Regions from separate parts of the Halomonas salsilacus genome, predicted to be linked through region 2. Evidence: predicted binding sites of a transcription regulator. Region 2 holds the regulator's gene; each other region holds the start of a gene.
The links. Region 2 encodes LexA, which represses DNA repair genes until DNA is damaged. Its sites were predicted from a motif close to TACTGTNTANNTANACAGTA; they were not measured.
Positions count from the first base shown of each region.

Region 1: the regulator LexA is predicted to act here: its motif matches at 820-839, upstream of recA (recombinase RecA).
Region 3: the regulator LexA is predicted to act here: its motif matches at 1,392-1,411, upstream of ACR80S_RS04725 (LexA family protein).

Region 1 covers NZ_JBPKAQ010000001.1:118,537-120,799, reverse strand. Annotated here, with positions in the region: gene recA (recombinase RecA) at 1-791, opposite strand, end outside; gene ACR80S_RS00540 (CinA family protein) at 897-1,409, opposite strand; gene mutS (DNA mismatch repair protein MutS) at 1,516-2,263, shown strand, end outside.
Region 2 covers NZ_JBPKAQ010000008.1:73,794-76,056, forward strand. Annotated here, with positions in the region: gene ACR80S_RS12465 (TetR/AcrR family transcriptional regulator) at 1-316, opposite strand, end outside; gene lexA (transcriptional repressor LexA) at 577-1,227, shown strand; gene dinB (DNA polymerase IV) at 1,268-2,263, shown strand, end outside.
Region 3 covers NZ_JBPKAQ010000002.1:280,712-282,974, reverse strand. Annotated here, with positions in the region: gene ACR80S_RS04730 (acyl CoA:acetate/3-ketoacid CoA transferase) at 1-1,239, opposite strand, end outside; gene ACR80S_RS04725 (LexA family protein) at 1,428-1,886, shown strand; gene ACR80S_RS04720 (Y-family DNA polymerase) at 1,883-2,263, shown strand, end outside.

The DNA.
Region 1 (2,263 bases), on a different contig from region 2:
AGGATCTGGAACTCGGCCTGACGGAACGGCGGGGCCACCTTGTTCTTGACCACTTTGACGCGGGTCTCGTTGCCGGTGACCTCATCGCCCTGCTTCACCGAGCCGGTGCGGCGGATGTCCAGGCGCACGCTGGCATAGAACTTCAGGGCGTTGCCGCCGGTGGTGGTCTCGGGGCTGCCGAACATCACGCCGATCTTCATACGGATCTGGTTGATGAACACCACCATGCAGTTGGCGTTCTTGATATTGCCGGTGATCTTGCGCAGTGCCTGGGACATCAGGCGTGCCTGCAGGCCGACGTGGGAGTCGCCCATCTCGCCCTCGATCTCGGCGCGCGGGGTCAGCGCCGCCACCGAGTCGATGACGATGACGTCGACGCCACCGGAACGCACCAGCATGTCGCAGATCTCCAGGGCCTGCTCGCCGTTATCGGGCTGGGAGACCAGCAGGTCATCCAGGTTGACGCCGAGCTTCTCGGCATAGCTCGGGTCCAGGGCGTGCTCGGCGTCGATGAAGGCGCAGGTCTTGCCCTGCTTCTGGGCCTGGGCAATCACCGACAGGGACAGGGTGGTCTTGCCTGAGGACTCCGGGCCGAATATCTCGACCACCCGACCCAGCGGTAGGCCACCGATGCCGAGCGCGATGTCGAGACCCAGCGAGCCGGTGGAGACCGAGGGCATGACCACGCGAGGGGCGTCGCCGAGGCGCATCACGGTGCCCTTGCCGAACTGGCGCTCGATCTGGGAAAGCGCGGCGTTCAATGCCTTGGAGCGGTTGTCATCCTGAGCCATGTCGGATCTCCTGATCGGGGGTGTCGAATACTGTATGACTGGACAGTAGTATGGCGAAAAAGGGCGGGCAGGACCAGCGCAAAATCCGTCTGGATGCGGGACGGCTTAGCGGGCCTCAAGACAGCGGACCAAGCCCACCAGCGCCTCACGCACCGCCTGCTCACGCACGGCGCGGCGGTCACCGGGGTAGCGGTGGCACTCGGCCCGGGCGTCTTGGGCATCGCCCCAGGCGAGCCACACGGTGCCCACCGGCTTCTCGGCACTGCCGCCGCCCGGGCCGGCCACGCCGCTGATCGCCACGCCGATGTCGGCGCCGCTGTCGCGGCAGGCGCCGGCCACCATGGCTTCGACAACTTCACGACTCACCGCCCCATGGGCCTCGAGCAGTGCCTCGGGCACGCCCAGCAGGCGACCCTTGGCGGCATTGGAATAGGTCACATAGCCGGTCTTGAACCAGTCTGAGCTGCCGGCCACCGCGGTGATGGCGCTGGCCACCCCGCCGCCGGTGCACGACTCCGCGGTCGTCACCGTCACGCCCAGTTCACGGCAGAGCCGGCCCAGGCGCTCGGCCAGGGTGATGAGGTCGAGGTTGGCAAGGCTGGCGGCGGAACGGGACATGGGGTGGCCTCCTGAGTCATCTGCAATCGCTCCTGACGGAGCCGATGCCTGGACGGTAGAATACTGGCTTTTGCCAGCGAGTGCAGAGCCTCAACAGGGATCCGCGATGTCACAGGCCAGCCCCCCCCACACGCCGATGATGACCCAGTACCTGAAGATCAAGCGCGAGCACCCCGGCGCGCTGCTCTTCTACCGCATGGGCGACTTCTACGAGCTCTTCTTCGATGACGCCAAACGCGCCGCCGCGCTGCTCGACATCACCCTGACCCAGCGCGGCCAGTCCGCCGGCAAGCCGATCCCCATGGCCGGCGTGCCCTACCACAGTGCCGAGGGCTATCTGGCGCGCCTGGTGGCCGCCGGCGAGTCGGTAGCAATCTGCGAGCAGATCGGCGACCCGGCCACCAGCAAGGGCCCGGTGGATCGCCGCGTGGTACGCATCGTCACCCCCGGCACCCTCTACGACGAGGCGCTGCTCGACGCCCGCCGCGACAACCTGCTGGTGGCCGTGCACGCCGCCGGCGAGCGCGTCGGCCTGGCCTGGCTGGAGCTCTCCAGCGGGCGCTTCAGCGTGCTGGAGGTAGAAGGCGAAGGCGAGATGCTGGCCGAGTTGCAGCGTCTCGACCCCGCCGAGCTGCTGGTGGCCGAGAGCCTGGCCCTGCCCCCGGCGCTGGACGGCAGGCGTGGCCTACGCCGCCAGGGCGACTGGCTGTTCGATCTGGAGAGCGCCACCCGCCTGCTGTGCGACCAGTTCCAGGTCCAGGACCTGCGCGGCTTCGGCTGCGCCCACCTCAGCGCCGCCATTACTGCGGCCGGCGTGCTGATCGAATACGCCCGCGACACCCAGCGCTCAGGGC
Region 2 (2,263 bases):
TGTTGCGCTCCGCCGGCACCTCCAGCACGCTTCGCGCCATGGTCTCGAGCAGCGCCTCCAGGGGGATCACCTCGTCGCCGTAGTCCGCCTGGAGCTCGTCCAGGGCGCGGTGGAAGCGCTCGGTGAAGGGGTCGAGGTAGCGGGCGAACACCGCCTGGATCAGCGACTTCTTGGAGCCGAAGTGGTAGTTCACCGCGGCCAGGTTGACCCTGGCCTTGCTGGTGATGGTGCGCAGCGAGGTCTCGGCGAAGCCGCGTTCGGCGAACAGCACCTCGGCCGTATCGAGGATGCGGGTGACGGTGTCGGTCTGGGCCATCTGGTAAGTCCTGACGTGAGTCCCGATAAGAGTCGCGGTAATAAACAGCTGTTTCAAACGTGTCCGAATTGTAAACCAGCCACGTACTCTTGCTCAATGGCCGTGTAGGGAGTGTGTTTTAAACGGTGCTATCCCGTTACCCCCTAGGCTGTTCTTTCTGGAGCGAGCCATGGCATCCCGTATTACTGGATGGAACATCATGCTGTATACTTGATCACTAACGTAACCATCCAGTCGCCGCTTTCCGCCCCGGAGGTCGCATGACACGCCCCCTCACCCAGCGCCAGCAAAACGTCTATGACTTCATCGTCAAGACCATTCAGGAGCTTGGCTATCCGCCCACCCGGGCCGAGATTGCCCGGGCCCTGGGCTTCCGCTCGCCCAACGCCGCCGAGGAGCACCTGCGCGCCCTCGAGAAGAAGGGTGCCATCCGCATGATCGCCGGCACTTCCCGCGGCATCCGCCTGCCCGCCCAGGAGCAGGAGGCCCCCGCCGAGGGCGAGGCCCCGCTCCAGGGGCTGCCGATCATCGGCGAGGTGGCCGCGGGCAGCCCGATCCTTGCCGCCGAGCATATCGACCGCTATTGTCCGCTGCCCCCGGAGTACTTCACCCCCCGAGCCGACTACCTGCTCCGGGTGCGCGGCCTCTCCATGAAGGATGTCGGCATCCTGGAAGGCGACTTGCTCGCCGTGCACCGCACCGAACGGGTGCGCGACGGCCAGATCGTGGTGGCCCGCCTGGAGGACGAGGTGACGGTGAAGCGCTTCCAGCGCAGCGGCCACGTGGTGACCCTGAGCGCGGAGAACCCGGAGTTCGCCCCCATCGAGGTGGACCTGCGCCATCAGGCGCTGGAGATCGAGGGCATCGGCGTGGGGGTGATCCGCGGCGGCAGCGGCCAGGCGCTGGGCTAGGCGCTGAAAAGGCGCGCTGCCGATGGATGAGACAGCCGCGGTGAGAAAGATCCTCCACGCCGACTGCGACTGCTTCTTCGCCGCGGTGGAGATGCGCGATGACCCGGCGCTTGCCGAGGTGCCGCTGGCCATCGGCGGCAGCCCCGAGCGGCGCGGGGTGATCGCTACCTGCAACTATCCCGCCCGGGCCTTCGGCATCCATTCGGCGATGCCCACCGCCCGGGCGCTGCGCCTCTGCCCCCACCTCACCCTGCTGCCCGGCAGCTTCGATAAGTACCGCGAGGTGTCGCGCCAGATCCAGGCGATCTTCCATGAGCTCACCCCGCTGGTGGAGCCCCTCTCCCTGGACGAGGCCTTCCTCGATGTCGGCGAGGTGGAGCGCTTCTCCGGCAGCGCCACCTGGATGGCCCGCTGGCTGAAGCAGGAGTGCCTGGCGCGCACCGGCATCACCCTCTCCGTGGGGGTGGCGCCCAACAAGTTCCTGGCCAAGATCGCCAGCGACTGGGAGAAACCCGACGGCCTGACCGTCATCACCCCGGAGCGCATGGAGGCCTTCCTGCGTACGCTGCCGGTGAAGAAGCTCCACGGCGTGGGCCCCGCCACCGGGGCGCGCCTGGACGCCATGGGCATCACCACCTGCTCGGCGCTGCGCGAGGTGCCCCTGGAGCGCCTGCTGGAGGCCTTCGGCAAGTTCGGCAAGCGGCTGTTTGAGTTGGCCCGGGGCATCGATGAGCGCCCGGTGCGCCTGGAGCGGGAGCGCAAGTCGGTCAGCGTGGAGACCACCTTCGCCCATGACCTGCCGGATCTGGCCAGCTGCCGCGAGGCCCTGGCCCCGCTCTGCCAGCGGCTGGAGGAACGCCTGGCCCGCCACGGCCACCCGCCCCTGGCCGGCCTGGTGGTGAAGGTGCGCTTCGACGACTTCAGCCTGACCACCCTGGAGAGCCGCGGCCTGGCGCCCTCCCCCGAGAGCTTCGCCCGCCTGCTGGAGCAGGCCTGGGAGCGCGCCCGGCGCCCGGTGCGCTTGCTCGGCGTCGGC
Region 3 (2,263 bases), on a different contig from region 2:
CTGGCTGATATTGATGAAGCCACCGGCGCCGGCCAGGCGGGTCCCGAAGCGCGAGACGTTGACGTTGCCGGCGGCGTCGGCCTGGGCCATGCCCAGGAAGGCGATGTCCAGGCCGCCGCCGTCGTAGAAGTCGAACTGGGCGGGCTGGTCGATGATGGCCTGGGTGTTGTGGGCGGCACCGAAGTCCAGCCCACCCGCGGGCAGGCCGCCGATCACCCCGGGTTCGGCGGTCAGCGTCACCAGTTCCAGCACCCGCTCTTCACTGGCCACCGCACCGATCCCCTCCGGCATGCCGATGCCCAGGTTCACCACGCTGTTGGGCGCCAGTTCGAAGGCGGCGCGCCGCGCGATGATCTTGCGCGCCGAGAGGGCCATGGGCCCCGGCGCGGCCATGGGTGCCCTGATCTCGCCGGAGTAGGCCGGGTTGTAGGGGGTGCGGAAGGTCTGCCAGTGGTGTTCGGGCTCGTCGCAGATCACCACGCAGTCGACCAGCACCCCGGGGATCCGCACCGCCTTGGGGTGCAGGGTGCCGGGCTCGGCCAGCCGCTCCACCTGTACGATCACCAGGCCCCCGGAGTTGTGCACTGCGGTGGCGATGGCCAGCGCCTCCAGCACCAGCGCCTCGCGCTCCATGGTCACGTTGCCCAGGGTATCGGCGGTCGTGCCGCGCAGCAGCGCCACCTGCAGCGGCAGCGCCGGGTAGAAGAGGTACTCCTCGTCGTCGATCGTCATCAGCCGCACCCGCTCCTCGGTGCTGATGGCGTTGATCCGTCCGCCTTCCAGGCGCGGGTCGACGAAGGTGCCGAGCCCCACCCGGGTCAGGGTGCCGGGTTTGCCGGCGGCGATGTCGCGGAACAGGTGGGAGATCACCCCTTGGGGCAGGTTCCACGCCTGGATGTGCCCCTCGATGGCCAGCGTCTGCAGCGCCGGTACCAGCCCCCAGTGGCCACCGATCACTTTGGCCACCAGCCCTTCATGGCCGAAATGATTCAGCCCGCGGGTCTTGCCGTCGCCCTGGCCGGCGGCATACATCAGGGTCAGGTCGCGGGGTCCGCCGCTCTCCAGGAAACGCGCCTCCAGGGCCACCGCCAGGTGCTCGGCGAAGCCGATGCCGACGAAGCCGCCGGTGGCCACGGCATCGCCATCGCGGATCAGCTCCACTGCCTCCCGGGCGGAGACCACCTTGCCCATGGGGGTGAAGGGACGGTCGGTAAGCAGCGGATGGGTGCGGCGTTCCATGGCGGGAGACCTCTCGGCGTGCGTTGTTATTGTCGTTGCTGTTGTGATGGTTATTGTCGTGTATGGCGCTCTCTGGCGCCCTGACGCTACGTTAGCACGCCGTTCCGTTGAGCGAGGGACGAGGCGGTTGCCAAGCGTTTCTCTCTGCCTGATACTGTATAGAACAACAGTATCTATCGGAGGTGCCCATGCCGCTCTCTCACCGAACGAGGGTCCGTGTCATCGGTCGGGCCGCCGGCGAGGGGGCCGGGCCGCCGCGCCCGCTCATGGGCTGTCGGGTGCGGGCCGGCTTTCCCAGCCCCGCCGACGATCACCTGGACGCCGAGATTGACCTGCACGCCCACGTGGTGAAGCGCCCGGCGGCCACCTACTTCGTGCGCGCCGAAGGCGATTCCATGCTCGGCGACGGCATCCACCACGGGGACCTGCTGGTGGTGGACCGCAGTCTGGAGCCGCTGCCCGGCCGGGTGATCGTCATCGCCCTGGAGGGGGAGCCCACCGTCAAGCGCCTGGAGCGGCGCGGCGCGGCGGTGTGGCTGGTGGCCAGTAACCCGCACTTCGCACCGATTCCCCTGGCCGGGCGCGAGTGCGAGGTGTGGGGCGTAGTCACCCATGTGGTGCATGACCTGCTGGGGCGCACACCATGATCGCCTTGGTTGACGGCAACAACTTCTACGTGAGCTGCGAGCGGGCCTTCGACCCTCGTCTGGCGGGGCGGCCGGTGGGGGTACTCTCCAACAACGACGGCTGTGTGGTGGCGCGCTCCCAGGAGCTCAAGGCGCTGGGCGTGGCCATGGGCGCGCCCCTGCACCTGCTGCCGCCCGCCGTGCGCCGCCAGGCGGTGCTGCTCTCCAGCAACTATGCCCTCTACGGCGACATGTCGCGACGGGTCAACCAGGTGCTGGCGGAGTTCTCGCCGGACGTGGAGCCCTACTCCATCGATGAGAGCTTCGTGGGCTTCGACGGCTTTCCCGACGAGGCGCTGGAGGCCCACTGCCGTAGGCTTCGCGAGACCGTGGGGCGA